One region of the Neorhizobium sp. AL 9.2.2 genome, then DNA from elsewhere that is predicted to be linked to it. Evidence: predicted binding sites of a transcription regulator. Region 1 holds the regulator's gene; each other region holds the start of a gene.
The links. Region 1 encodes LexA, which represses DNA repair genes until DNA is damaged. Its sites were predicted from a motif close to TGTTCNNNNTGTGTTCNG; they were not measured.

Region 1 (4,213 bases):
ATGCCGCGCTTGCCGGAGATCGACGTGCGGTTGGCCTTGTCGAAGGAGGATTTGTAGACGAGGCCGATGCCGAGTTTCTTGCAGAGTTCGACAAGCGTGCCGGCGATCATGAACGCATGATCACGGCTTTCCATCTGGCAGGGACCGGCAATCAGCGAGAGCTTTGCCGTGTTTGAGAAAACGACTTTCGAACTCCCCTCGCCCACGGACACTTCAGAATTGGCGGAGACTGTCATTTCACTATTCCTCGAAACCGAAAACCACACCTTGCCCCGGGGCTGCCGACACGATCACGCGGCCATCCCTGCGGATGAATGCGACGTCATTAGCAGCAAGGGTGATCTCTGTCACGGCGAGATCGGTGGTCTTGAAGATGATCCCGCGCGCAGCGAGGCGCGACGATAACAAGGGCTTCATCGAAGACCGGAACTCGTCGCTGAACGTGTCGTTGGATTGAATGCGGATGCTGGCATTGGCAGCTTCGATCCGCAGACCGTCTTTCCCTTGCTCGGGTTGCGTCTCGAACACGGTTTCGAAAAGCGGCAGAAACTCCAGCGGGTCATCTGCAGAAAAGACGATCTCTCGAAGGCCTGTAACGGCGTTTGCGTGCTCATCAAGACCACCGCGATCTGCCGGTAATGCGGCCATGCGCTGGCAGGAAAACAGCAAGATGTCATCGACCTCGGGAACTGCCGCGAACGCCAGACGGAATGAGACTTCGCTCTCCCCACCATCGGGCAACTGCATCGGGCGGGAGAATTGAAGCATCTCGCCCGCAGACATGTGCCCGTCCACAAAACGGATATGATCGGCCGCTGCATCCTGCGTCCCGACGACCACCGCCGATAGACCTTCCCTTTTCCGCTGGCCGCGGAAGCGGATGTCGCGATCGGTGAACACGTTGCCTCGTTTTGCCGCAAGCGAGGCTTGCCGACGGTTCACAATGGCCAGCGGCTCGAGATACGAGCCATCCGCGAAGAATATGCAGGCATTGGCTGTGCCGAAAGGGTGAACACCTTCAGGTGCCACAGTAAAGCCGAGAGCGGTCAACCTCCCCCGCGCTGACGCCAGATCTGCAACGGGCAGAACCAAATGATCGACTGACTTGTTACCCACTTACACCCCCAAAGTCTTATTCCGCAGAACATTGGCTATCGCGGGAAACTCGGCAAGTGCTGCGCACGAACTGAATACGTGATCGAACGCTGAAATGAGACTATTCTTGAGCAAAAATTTGGGGCTTGCGGAACACAGATAGAACATATAGCGTCCGTTCTGCATTTGTTTCCAATTCTGAGGGTCCCGTCCATGCTGACACGCAAGCAACAGGAGTTACTTCTGTTCATCCACGAGCGGATGAAAGAATCAGGCGTGCCGCCGTCGTTTGACGAAATGAAGGACGCTCTCGACCTTGCATCGAAGTCCGGCATCCATAGGCTGATCACCGCGCTCGAGGAGCGTGGCTTTATTCGCCGTCTGCCGAACAGAGCACGCGCGCTCGAAGTGATCAAGCTGCCTGACGCCTATGTGGCGAACCTTCATCCGCGACGGGGTTTTTCTCCCAGTGTCATCGAGGGAAGCCTCGGCAAAACGCAACCGGTCGTCGCTCAGAAGCCGGCGCCGGTCATGGCGGACAATCCGTTCTCGACAAACATTCCGGTCATGGGTCGAATCGCTGCCGGCGTGCCGATCTCCGCGATCCAGAACAACACCCATGACATCGCCGTTCCGATCGAGATGCTGGGTTCCGGCGATCATTACGCGCTCGAAGTGAAGGGCGATTCGATGATCGATGCCGGCATCCTCGATGGCGATACCGTCATCATCAAGAATACCAGCACCGCAAGTCCAGGCGATATCATCGTTGCCCTGGTCGATGAGGAAGAAGCGACCCTGAAGCGGTTCCGCCGCAAGGGTGCCTCGATCGCACTGGAAGCGGCAAACCCGGCTTACGAGACCCGCATCTTCCCGCCCGACCGGGTGAAGGTCCAGGGCAAGCTTGTCGGCCTTATTCGCCGCTACCATTGAGAACGCTGTCATCCCGGAGATGCGCAGCAACAGCCTCCGGGATGCCAAAGTCGAATTGTCGCGTTCGCCAGTCATAGAACCGGTGGACGGTCCACGGACGGCTTGAGGTCTGTGCGCTGTCTCGCATCGCCGCCGTAATCTTGATGTCTGGCGCTGTCGCGTTCGGAATAATGGTGATTTCCAGTGCGCCAGTCCGGCGCAACGTCCGCCCGCTGAGAAGCAAGGCGCCGGAGCGGCAAGTATCGAAGCGTGCGCCGGGCGAGACGATGATCCGACCGACATCGCAGGCAAGACCGGTGTATCGGTTGTCTTCGACGGTGACGATCCGGATGTCCTGAGCAGTCTGCGCCGCGCACAGGATTTTCGGCAGACAGGCGAATCGTCCGGGCTTCAATGCTTGAAGAAAACCCCTGACATATTCGATTTCCCGGCGCGTCAAATCCGGTCGCGAATGTGGTCCAGGTGGTCTGTCATCGCTTTTCGCAAGGCTGGCACCTCGCGCTGGTTCCGAAGAGGCAAGAACCGGCAAGGCGAGCGGTTGTTCTCCGGTCTCAAGCACCAGCGCTCGCCGCCATTGATCGTAGATAAATCCCGGCGGTCGGGTTCGATTGAGGGTGATCTTGTCATCCTGGATCACGCCGACCGATGCGCCGTCTTCGGATATGACGATATCAGGCCTCGGCGCCGAGCCTGAGCGGACCGCAAAGAGCAAAGCCACCGCCATGAACAGCGCGCCTGTCAACCTCAGCGGCGTGCGCAGCAGCGTCAGAAGCAGAAAGCCTGCCGTCGCCAGAGGCAGGAAAAGCGGGTTCTGCCGGCCGATGGCAATATCGCCGCCCCATGCGGCGACGATCTCGGCAATGCGAATGACGATCCGCAGCCCCTCGCCCATGATGAACAGAACGGGAGCATCCAGCCCGAACGGCATCAGCAGCATGGCCACGAGACCTGCCGGCATCACCACGAAGGAAATGATCGGCATGGCCGCGAGATTGGCCGCGAGGCCGTAGGTGGTCAGATGGTGGAAATGCTCGATCGAATAGATCGACGTCGACGTACTGCCGATCAGCGACGTCACCACGATCCCGGCAATGAAATGCAACGTCGCCGCAATACCCGTTATCCAACGGTTGCTACCTTTTGTCTCCTCCTTTCCTTTCGCGAAATATCGCGTCCAGAGGGCGAACCCTGCCACCAGTGCCGCGGTTGCCGCAAACGACATCTGGAAACTCGGACCCAGAATCTCCGACGGCGAGATGGCGAGGATGATGATTGCCGAAAGGGCGACGTTGCGAAGGCTGATGGAGGGTCGATCGACGAGCACGGCGACCAGCATCACCGCCATCATGATATAGGCCCGCTCGGCGGAAACCCCGAACCCGGAAATTAGGTAATAGGCGGTCGCCATGACAAGCGCACCGAACGCGGCAAACTTCTTGATCGGATAGGCCTGCGCAAAGCCTGGAAACAGCGACAGGACGGAGCGAACGCCGACGAAGAAGATACCGGCTGCCAGCGCCATGTTGAGGCCTGAGATCGCGACGATATGGGCCAGTCCGGACAGACGAAGCGCCTCGGTCGTCTCACGGGAAATTGCACGGCGCTCGTCGGTCACGATTGCGGCAGCAAAAGCGCCCGCATCCCCCTTGACCGTATCGCGGATGCGATTGCCGATTGCGCTGCGAAGCGCAAAAAGCCCCCGCTGCATGTCCGACCATAACCCGGGTTGGTCATCGATCGCCGGTTGTACGCTAGGCGCGCCGTAAAAGAAGCCAACGGCCCCGATTTGATCGAAGTAGGAGGAGAAGGCGAAATCGTTCAATCCGGGAAGCGCCGGGCCAGAGGGTGGCGACAGACGGGCACGGCCGGAAACGCGCTCTCCGATGTCTGCAGGGTCGTGTTGGCTTCTGGCAAGAACCGAGACGCGCTGTGGCGGTCGTGAAAGCGAGGGCTCAGATGTCTGCTCGATCCTGAGGATATAGCGCCAGCGGCGCTGTGCATCGGCTTCGCGTCGTTCGACAATCCCGCTGATGGTCGTCGTGACGGGCGAATCGAGCACGACCGTCGAACACCGCCAGGTTTCGAGCGCTGCCAGCGCAGAACCGGAGAGAAGCAGGCAGAGTACAAGGTTGGCACGAGACAGTGGATGCGCGCGATACCGTGTCAGCCCTGCGGTCACCATCGA
Region 2 (4,213 bases), on a different contig from region 1:
GTCATAGTCGAGGACGAGAACGAGGGAGGCGATCTGCCGGGTACGATGATGAAGGATACCGCACACGACCATGCTCATACGGGCGATCGGGCATTTGAAAAGTTTACGATAGACCGGCCTGGCCGGATCATCTTTGTCGGACACCATCTCTCGACCAATACCGCCTTCCGATGCCTGATCCGGACAATCTCTCTTTATGGCGCCGAACTGGACGTCAGTCCCAGCCTGCCGGTACCGGCCAACTTCTTCCTGGAAATCCTCGGCATTCACGACGAAATCGGCTGCACCGTGATGCGCCACGAAGAGGAGAAGGTCACGGTCGCCTTCAACATGCTGATCGATGCGGAATTCCTGCATCACGTCATCCGGCTTTCGTTCGAAACGAGCCACTAAGCCGGGTCGTCGTCAGGGGCATAGTTTTGCTTCATGCGCGCCATCAGCGGCCTTGTCCGCCCTTGCACGCCGTTCAAAGCCCCCTATTGTGTGCGGACTTTTTGAACCGGATCCTGATATCATGTCTTCATTCTCGCGCTTCACGCCGCTCATTGGCGCTCTTCCCGCGACCGTTCCCTTTGTCGGCCCCGAGGCCATTGAGCGCGCCAGAGGGCTTGCCGTGCAAGCCCGAATTGGCGCCAACGAGAACGGGTTCGGCCCTGCCCCGTCAGTCATCGAAGCCATGAAGTCCGCCGCCGCAGACAGCTGGAAATATTCGGACCCGGAGAATTACCAGCTGAAGCAGGCGCTTGCCGCGCATCTTGGCTGCAACGCCGAAAACATTGCGATCGGCGAAGGCGTGGACGGCCTGCTCGGGCAGATCGTGCGGATGGTGATCGAGCCGGGAATGCCCGTCGTCTCGTCCTACGGTGCCTATCCAACCTTCAACTTCCATGTCGCCGGCCATGGCGGCACGCTGGTGACGGTGCCCTACCGCGACGATCGCGAAGATCTCGACGCCCTGATGGACGCCGTCATCCGCGAAAACGCGCCGCTGGTCTACTTCGCCAATCCCGACAATCCGATGGGCAGCTGGAACGACGCCGAAAAGATCGTCTCCTTCGCGCGGGGCCTGCCGGAAAGCTGCCTGATGGTGCTGGACGAGGCCTATTGCGAAACGGCGCCCGATGGCGCAGCGCCGAAGCTTTCGGCATTGATCGACCTGCCGAACATCATCCGCACCCGGACCTTCTCCAAGGCCTACGGTCTGGCGGGCGCGCGGGTCGGCTACACCATCTCGACGCCCGACAACGCCACCGCGTTCGACAAGATCCGCAACCATTTCGGCATGAACCGGGTCGGCGTGGCGGCGGCACTCGCGGCACTGAAAGACCAGGAGTATCTGGCTGAGGTGATCGACAAGATCAAAGCGTCCCGCGACCGGATCTCGGCGATCGCCAGGGCAAACGGGCTCGAGCCGCTGCCATCGGCGACCAATTTCGTGGCGATCGACTGCGGCCGCGATGGTACCCATGCGCGGGCGATCGTCGACGGTCTGATGGAGCACGGCGTCTTCATTCGTATGCCGGGCGTGGCACCGCTCAACCGCTGCATCCGCATCAGCGCAGGACCGGAGCAGGATATGGCATTGCTGGAAGAGGCGTTGCCGAAAGTTCTGAAGGGTCTCTAGAACAGAAAGACCGCGCCGGCCTTGTTTCTGCCGGTCGCGGTCTTTTGATCTTCAGCGGCTGCGGTTTGTTGCCGGGAACAGCTCCGGTTCGCGCCGCGTCTCCATCCCGTTTTCTCTCTGGTAGGCCCTTGTTCTTAATCGCCGGCCTTCTTCTGGGCCGGTCGCATGAATGAAATATGCGCTTGCGCGTTAGTGGATGGTCATCCATTCGCGGGCTGCGCGCAGCGCTTCTGCCAGCTGCATCTTGGTCATCGTCGCAGCCAGATCGGCGCGCAGTTCGGCGGCGCGGTCGCAGCCCTTGATCGCGGCAATGTTCAGCCACTTGTGGGCAGAGACCAGATCGACCGGGCAACCCCGACCGGTCGCATACATCAGACCCATGTCGCAGAGAACGTCTGCGCGAGCCTCGCCACCCATGGTGGCCATTTCGGAAGCATTCATTTCAAAGCGTGCCATCGGTTCGTATCCCTGTTTCGAGAACGTTGTTCTTGTCGTCTGCCCTGTTTTCCGTCGGGACCGTCGCTGTCTTGTGCAGCTTGTTATCGGCCCTTCCGGGTGGCGGTTTTTGCCGCTCTTTGATGATTTGAGTATCGGCCAAAGCTTGCAAAAAGCGCCTAAAAAGCATGATTAATTTGCTGAAAACAAAGTGCAAACGCTTGGTAAACTTGGTTTTTTGTTAAACATCGCGGCCCTTGGCTATTAAGGGTTTTGCGGACATTTTTACGAAAAATTCAGATCTGGATTTCAACCCTTTCTTCACCACGAATTCGGGTCGCGTTTTCATCGCGTCGAAATAAACGCGCGTCGCTCGGCAAAAACGGCGGCAGATATCGGCTGATATTCCGCCCCATGCGCAGGCTCAGGATATTTACCTTTACGTGTGCGTAAGCTAGATTTTCCGCTGTTCGCGCGAGGAGGTGCGAACGCTCAGACATATGACCGGTGCGGAAGCGCCGGCTCCGGGAGGGAAAACCATCATGAAACGCATATCGATACTTGCAGCCGCCGTTTCGCTTGCCGTATTCGGCATTGCTGGCACCAGCCATGCGGCAGAAGCGATCGAGGGGAACTGGAAGACCGCGAGCGGCGAGACGGCCGAGATCGGCAAATGCGGCGGCGCCTTCTGCGTGACGCTGAAAACCGGCAAGCATGCGGGACGGCAGATTGGCAAGCTTTCGCCCAAGGGCGGCGACTATACCGGTGAGATCACCGATCCCGAGGCGGACAAGACCTATAGCGGCTCCGGCTCGGTCAGCGGCAATTCGCTCAAGATGAAGGGCTGCGTGATGAAGATCCTCTGCAAGTCGCAGACCTGGACGCGCCTCTGACGCTATCGTCGCGATAGCAGGCGGCAGCGTTTGCGATCCCGGCAGTCACCTCTGTAACGGGTGGGCCGGGATAGCAGTGCAGGTCTCGCCGGCGATTGGGGATGAGATCAGGCTATTATCCCCGTCAGCTGTCGTTTGATTGTCGAAAACTTCCCATTATAATAGCGCATGAACACACGAATCTCTTCACTCCCCGCCCTTGCTTTCATCAGCCCGAGCCCTGTCGCGGCGCAGGCTTTCGACAATGCGGAAGCAGCCGTCGATGCGCTGACAGCGCTTTACGAGCGCAACACGTCCTTCCTGATCGATGCCTTCGGCGCACTTGCGAAGGGTGCGGCCGTGACCGGTCGATACCGCGCCTGCTATCCGCAGGTGATGATCGAGACCACGTCGTTCGGCCATGCGGATTCGCGTCTCTCCTATGGCCACGTGACGTCCCCCGGCGTCTACACGACAACGGTGACCCGGCCGAAACTGTTTCGCCATTACCTGATCGAGCAGCTCGATCTGCTCATTCGCAACCACGGCGTTCCCGTGATCGTGTCGGAATCGACGACACCGATCCCGCTGCATTTCGCATTCGGCGAAGGCGCGCATATCGAGTCTTCCGTCAGCAACGCGATGGCCGACATCCCGATGCGCGACCTGTTCGACACGCCGGATCTCAACAATACGGACGATCTTATCGCCAATGGCGAATACGAGGCCCCGTTCGGCGAGCCTGCGCCGCTTGCGCCGTTCACCGCGCAGCGCATCGATTATTCGCTGGCAAGGCTCAGCCATTATACCGCGACCGGGGCAGAGCATTTCCAGAATTACGTGCTGTTCACGAACTACCAGTTCTACATCGACGAATTCGCCGCCTGGGCGCGCAAGCTGATGGCGGAAGGTGGCGACGGGTATACGGAGTTCGTGGAGCCGGGCAACATCCTCACCACCGCCGGCAACGACCGGCCGGAGAACCCGGGCACGATCCGGATGCCGCAGATGCCGGCCTATCACCTCAAGAAGGGCGATCATTCCGGCATTACTCTCGTGAATATCGGCGTCGGGCCTTCCAACGCCAAGACGATCACCGACCATGTCGCCGTGCTGCGTCCGCATGCGTGGCTGATGGTGGGACACTGCGCGGGCCTTCGCAACAGCCAGCGCCTTGGTGATTACGTGCTTGCCCACGCCTATGTTCGCGAAGACCATGTGCTCGATGACGACCTGCCCGTCTGGATCCCGATCCCGGCGCTTGCCGAAGTGCAGCAGGCGC
Region 3 (4,213 bases), 590 kb from region 1:
AGCAGTTGCAGCACCGACTGTTCGAACGTCCAGTCGTGGATGTGGAACATCTGCCACTTGCGGCTGCGGCGTCCCGAGAAACCGCACAGCACGACCTTGGCCTGCGGCACCTTCTCGCAGAGCCAGACCGAAAGCGCGAAGCCCGAGCTGGCGGTATGGTCGCGCGGGTAGAAATCTTCGAGGTAACCGCACAGGTCGATGGCACCTGCTGCGACGCCGCCGAACTCGGCCGGTTCCGTCACCTGTTCCATCGTGGCGGCGCGCATGCTCATGACGCCGGTAAACCCGGGGCCCGGCAGCAGGGCCAGCACCTTGTCGAGAGCGTTGTCGTAGATCAGTTCGGACCCGACGCGGCTGGTGCGTGCCACCAGCAGCGAATTGCGCGTGAACGGCGTTTTCAGCACCTTGCTGACGTAGTTGAAAAAGACGAACAGCGTCGTTTCCGGATAGGCGGCGTGGATCTCGTTGAAGTTCTGCTCGTCACTGTTGGCGACAAGGACGATGTGGCTATAGCCGGCGAAAAACTGCTGCCAGTCTCCCTCGCTCAAAAGTCCGCTCGTCGTCGGTCTGTGCTGCGCCATCCCGGCAGAAAGTTCCGTCATTCGAAGCGTCCTCCATGCAGATGCGGGCAGAGCCGGACCGGTCGCGTGACACCGGATGCCTCTGAAGTTTTCATGGTCTGGTCTCTAAAAGCGTTTCGTAGATTTCCGCCAGATTGTTGGCTTCCTTTTCGATGGCGAAGGCGACGCGCACATGCTCGCGACCGCTCCAGCCCTGCTGGCCGGCCAGTGCAGGGTTTTCGAAATAGGTGCGCAGCGCATCGCGAAGCGCCGTGTAATCGCCGGCCGGAACAACCGATCCCGTCTCACCTTCGACGATCATTTCGGAATAGGCGCCGGCATCGCTTGCAACGACTGCGGTTCCCGATGCCATCGCCTCGAGCGGCGTCAATCCGAAGCCTTCATTGCGGGACGGTGCCACATAAAGAGACAGGCGACGGTACCAAGGTTTGATGTCGTCCACTTCGCCCATGAACAGGATGCGATCTGTCAGACCGCTCATGGCGACATCGGCTTTCAACGCATCGCCGAAAACCTTGTTGTCCGGCGTGACACGTCCGCAGACGACGCCCGTCCATTCGGGATAGGACGGCAACAGTTCGATCAGGGCGCGCACGAAAAGGTCTGTGCCCTTTTGATGCCGAACGCGCCCGAAGCATCCGATCAGATGCTTGCCGAAACCATCTGCCGGGGAGGAAGGGTCGGATGGGCCGGAGGGACGGAAGAGATCGAGATCGACGCCGTGGTGCACCACCTTATAGGGCGCTTTCAGGTATGAACCCGATCGTGCAGACGTCGCGACGACCGCATCCATCTTGCTGATCAGAAAACCCGTCCAGGCGGAATGGGTTCGTTGCGCGGCGGAGGTAAACAAGAGCTTCAGCGGCATCCGCAGCACATCGCGCATGAAGAGGCCGGGCAGCATTTCGATATTGCGGCGGGCATGCCAGACACGGGCGCGCCGCCCTGATGGCGGTGACCACAGCGCGGGAAGGTCGGCATAGCGGATGTGGGGGAGGTGGGAGGGCAGGCCGGGCCCGAGGACCGCGATCTTCTGACCCTTTGCCCTTTGCACCGGAATCAGCTGGACGATCGTGGACGTCACGCCGGAGAGCCGCTTCTTGAAGTTCGGCGCAATTACTTCGATATCGGATATATCGACCACGGAGCCGGGAGCGATACCGCTGCCCATCTCCGTGGCGACTTCGCCAGACGTTTCCACGAGCGATCAGCCCCAGGAAATGGCAAGGATCTCGTAGGCCTTGGAGCCGCCGGGGGCGACGACTTCGATACTGTCACCCTTTTCCTTGCCGATCATGGCACGGGCGATGGGCGAGGAGATCGAGATGCGACCAGCCTTCACGTCGGCTTCCTGATCGCCGACGATTTGATAGGTCTTTTCCTCTTCGGTATCCTCATCGATCAGCTTGACGGTTGCGCCGAACTTGATCGTGGAACCGGACATCTTGGAGAGATCGATCACTTCGGCGCGGGCCGTGAAATCTTCCAGCTCGCCGATGCGGCCTTCGTTGTGGCTCTGGGCTTCCTTGGCCGCGTGGTATTCGGCGTTTTCCGAAAGGTCACCATGGGCGCGCGCTTCCGCAATCGCTTCGATGATGCGGGGACGCTCCTCCTGCTGGCGCCAGCGCAGTTCTTCCTGCAACTGGGTAAACCCCTTCGGCGTCATCGGTACCTTTTCAACCATTTTCTTGTCCTTAAGGCGCATGTCCGCGGATGCCGCGGACACAAAAAGAAACAGGTTCCGGAGCGGTAACTTCGGAACCATCTGCAGCATCTGAATTTAGGGCATCATAACAGAATTTCGACTGCTCCCGCTAGGAAAATCGAAATGGTGTCAGATGCGCCAGCTGGAGTTGAATGAATCAAACGTCCCTCGATTTGTCAACGGGTTGACGCAGTCATAAAGAACATATAGAGAACGTACTAATGAAGAAGTCGCTGAAAGAACGGTTGGCGATCCTGTCGGACGCTGCCAAGTACGACGCCTCCTGCGCCTCCAGCGGGACATCAAAGAGAGATTCGTCGGTATCCGGCGGTTTGGGTTCGACCGAAGGGTCCGGCATCTGCCATGCCTATGCCCCGGATGGCCGCTGCATCTCGCTTCTGAAAATCCTTATGACGAATTTCTGCATCTACGATTGCGCCTATTGCATCAATCGTTCCTCCAGCAATGTCGAGCGGGCCCGGTTCACGCCCGAAGAGGTTATCTGGCTGACGCTGGAATTCTATCGGCGCAATTATATCGAGGGTCTGTTCCTGTCGTCGGGCATTATCCGCTCGTCCGATCACACGATGGGCGACATGGTGCGGATCGCGCGGGAATTGCGGACCGTTCATAATTTTCGCGGCTACATCCATTTGAAGACGATCCCAGAAGCTTCGCAGCAGCTGATCGAGGAGGCGGGGCTTTATGCCGACCGTCTGTCGATCAACATCGAACTGCCGACCGACGCAGGGATCAGCCAGTTTGCGCCGGAAAAGCGGCCCGCCAATATTCGTCGCTCGATGGGCGATCTGCGCCTGAAGATCGAGGAAATGCGCGATCCGACGCTGCAGACCAAGCGTCGCAAGCGGTTCGCGCCTGCCGGCCAGAGCACGCAGATGATCGTCGGGGCAGACGGCGCCAACGACGCGACGATCCTCGGGACGAGCGCCAGACTTTATGGCAGCTACAGCCTCAAGCGCGTCTACTACTCGGCCTTCAGCCCGATCCCGGACTCCTCGAAGACACTGCCGCTGATCAAGCCGCCGCTGATGCGCGAGCATCGGCTCTATCAGGCTGACTGGCTTTACCGGTTCTACGGGTTCGAGATCGGCGAGATTACGGCGTCGACGGAAAACGGCATGCTGGATCTGGACCTTGATCCGAAGCTTGCCTGGGCGCTCGGCAACCGCGACAAGTTCCCGGTCGATGTGAACAGGGCGGACAAGGAGACGCTGCTGCGGGTGCCGGGTTTCGGGACCAAGACCGTCGGAGCGATCCTGTCGTCGCGCAGGTTTCGCAAGCTGCGACTGGAGGATTTAAAGCGGCTGAGCGTGTCTCTGAAGAAGGTACAGCCCTTTATCACCTGCGAAGGGTGGACACCGCGCAAGCTTGCCGACCGGGCCGATCTGCGATCCATGTTCCAGCCAAAGCCGGAGCAGCTGTCGCTTCTATGATGTACCGAGTCTTGTTGCGGGGGAGAGGCGATCTGACCGAGTGGCGCGATGCTGCGCGTGCCTATCTCGCCGCCGGCATCGCACCTGATCGTGTCGAGTGGCGCACGATGGACGACACGGACGGATTGTTCGGGCTGGACGGCAACCAGTTGCCTGAGCCTGTCGACAAGCCGGTGACGCAGGGTGTTCCTCCAGCCTTTCTGAAGCTTGCCGCCTCGGTCATCTGCCATTCCGATCCGACGCGGTTCTCGCTTCTCTACCGGATGCTGTTTCGCATGGCGCACGGGCGCAATTTTCTGGGTATGGCGACCGATCCGGATGTGGTTGCGGCAAACCGGATGGCGAAATCGATCGGCCGCGACTATCACAAGATGACCGCCTTTGTCCGTTTCAAGGAAATCCCGCTGCCGGAGGGTGTTGCCGGACGCCGGCGCTTTGTTTCCTGGTTCGAGCCTGATCATTTCATCATCGAC

Region 2: the regulator LexA is predicted to act here: its motif matches at 2,108-2,125, upstream of G6K99_RS05085 (sel1 repeat family protein).
Region 3: the regulator LexA is predicted to act here: its motif matches at 2,485-2,502, upstream of G6K99_RS10085 (putative DNA modification/repair radical SAM protein).

What each region holds. Positions count from the first base shown of each region.
Region 1 is NZ_JAALXU010000003.1:1,276,172-1,280,384, forward strand. It holds gene kdsA (3-deoxy-8-phosphooctulonate synthase) at 1-236, opposite strand, end outside; gene G6K99_RS12785 (VOC family protein) at 241-1,116, opposite strand; gene lexA (transcriptional repressor LexA) at 1,309-2,028, shown strand; gene G6K99_RS12795 (ComEC/Rec2 family competence protein) at 2,009-4,213, opposite strand, start outside.
Region 2 is NZ_JAALXU010000001.1:1,061,343-1,065,555, reverse strand. It holds gene G6K99_RS05095 (hypothetical protein) at 49-393, shown strand; gene G6K99_RS05090 (pyridoxal phosphate-dependent aminotransferase) at 515-1,624, shown strand; gene G6K99_RS05085 (sel1 repeat family protein) at 1,814-2,080, opposite strand; gene G6K99_RS05080 (DUF2147 domain-containing protein) at 2,602-2,952, shown strand; gene amn (AMP nucleosidase) at 3,121-4,213, shown strand, end outside.
Region 3 is NZ_JAALXU010000003.1:686,145-690,357, forward strand. It holds gene G6K99_RS10070 (3-deoxy-manno-octulosonate cytidylyltransferase) at 1-602, opposite strand, end outside; gene G6K99_RS10075 (glycosyltransferase) at 673-1,725, opposite strand; gene greA (transcription elongation factor GreA) at 1,789-2,265, opposite strand; gene G6K99_RS10085 (putative DNA modification/repair radical SAM protein) at 2,508-3,740, shown strand; gene G6K99_RS10090 (UdgX family uracil-DNA binding protein) at 3,740-4,213, shown strand, end outside.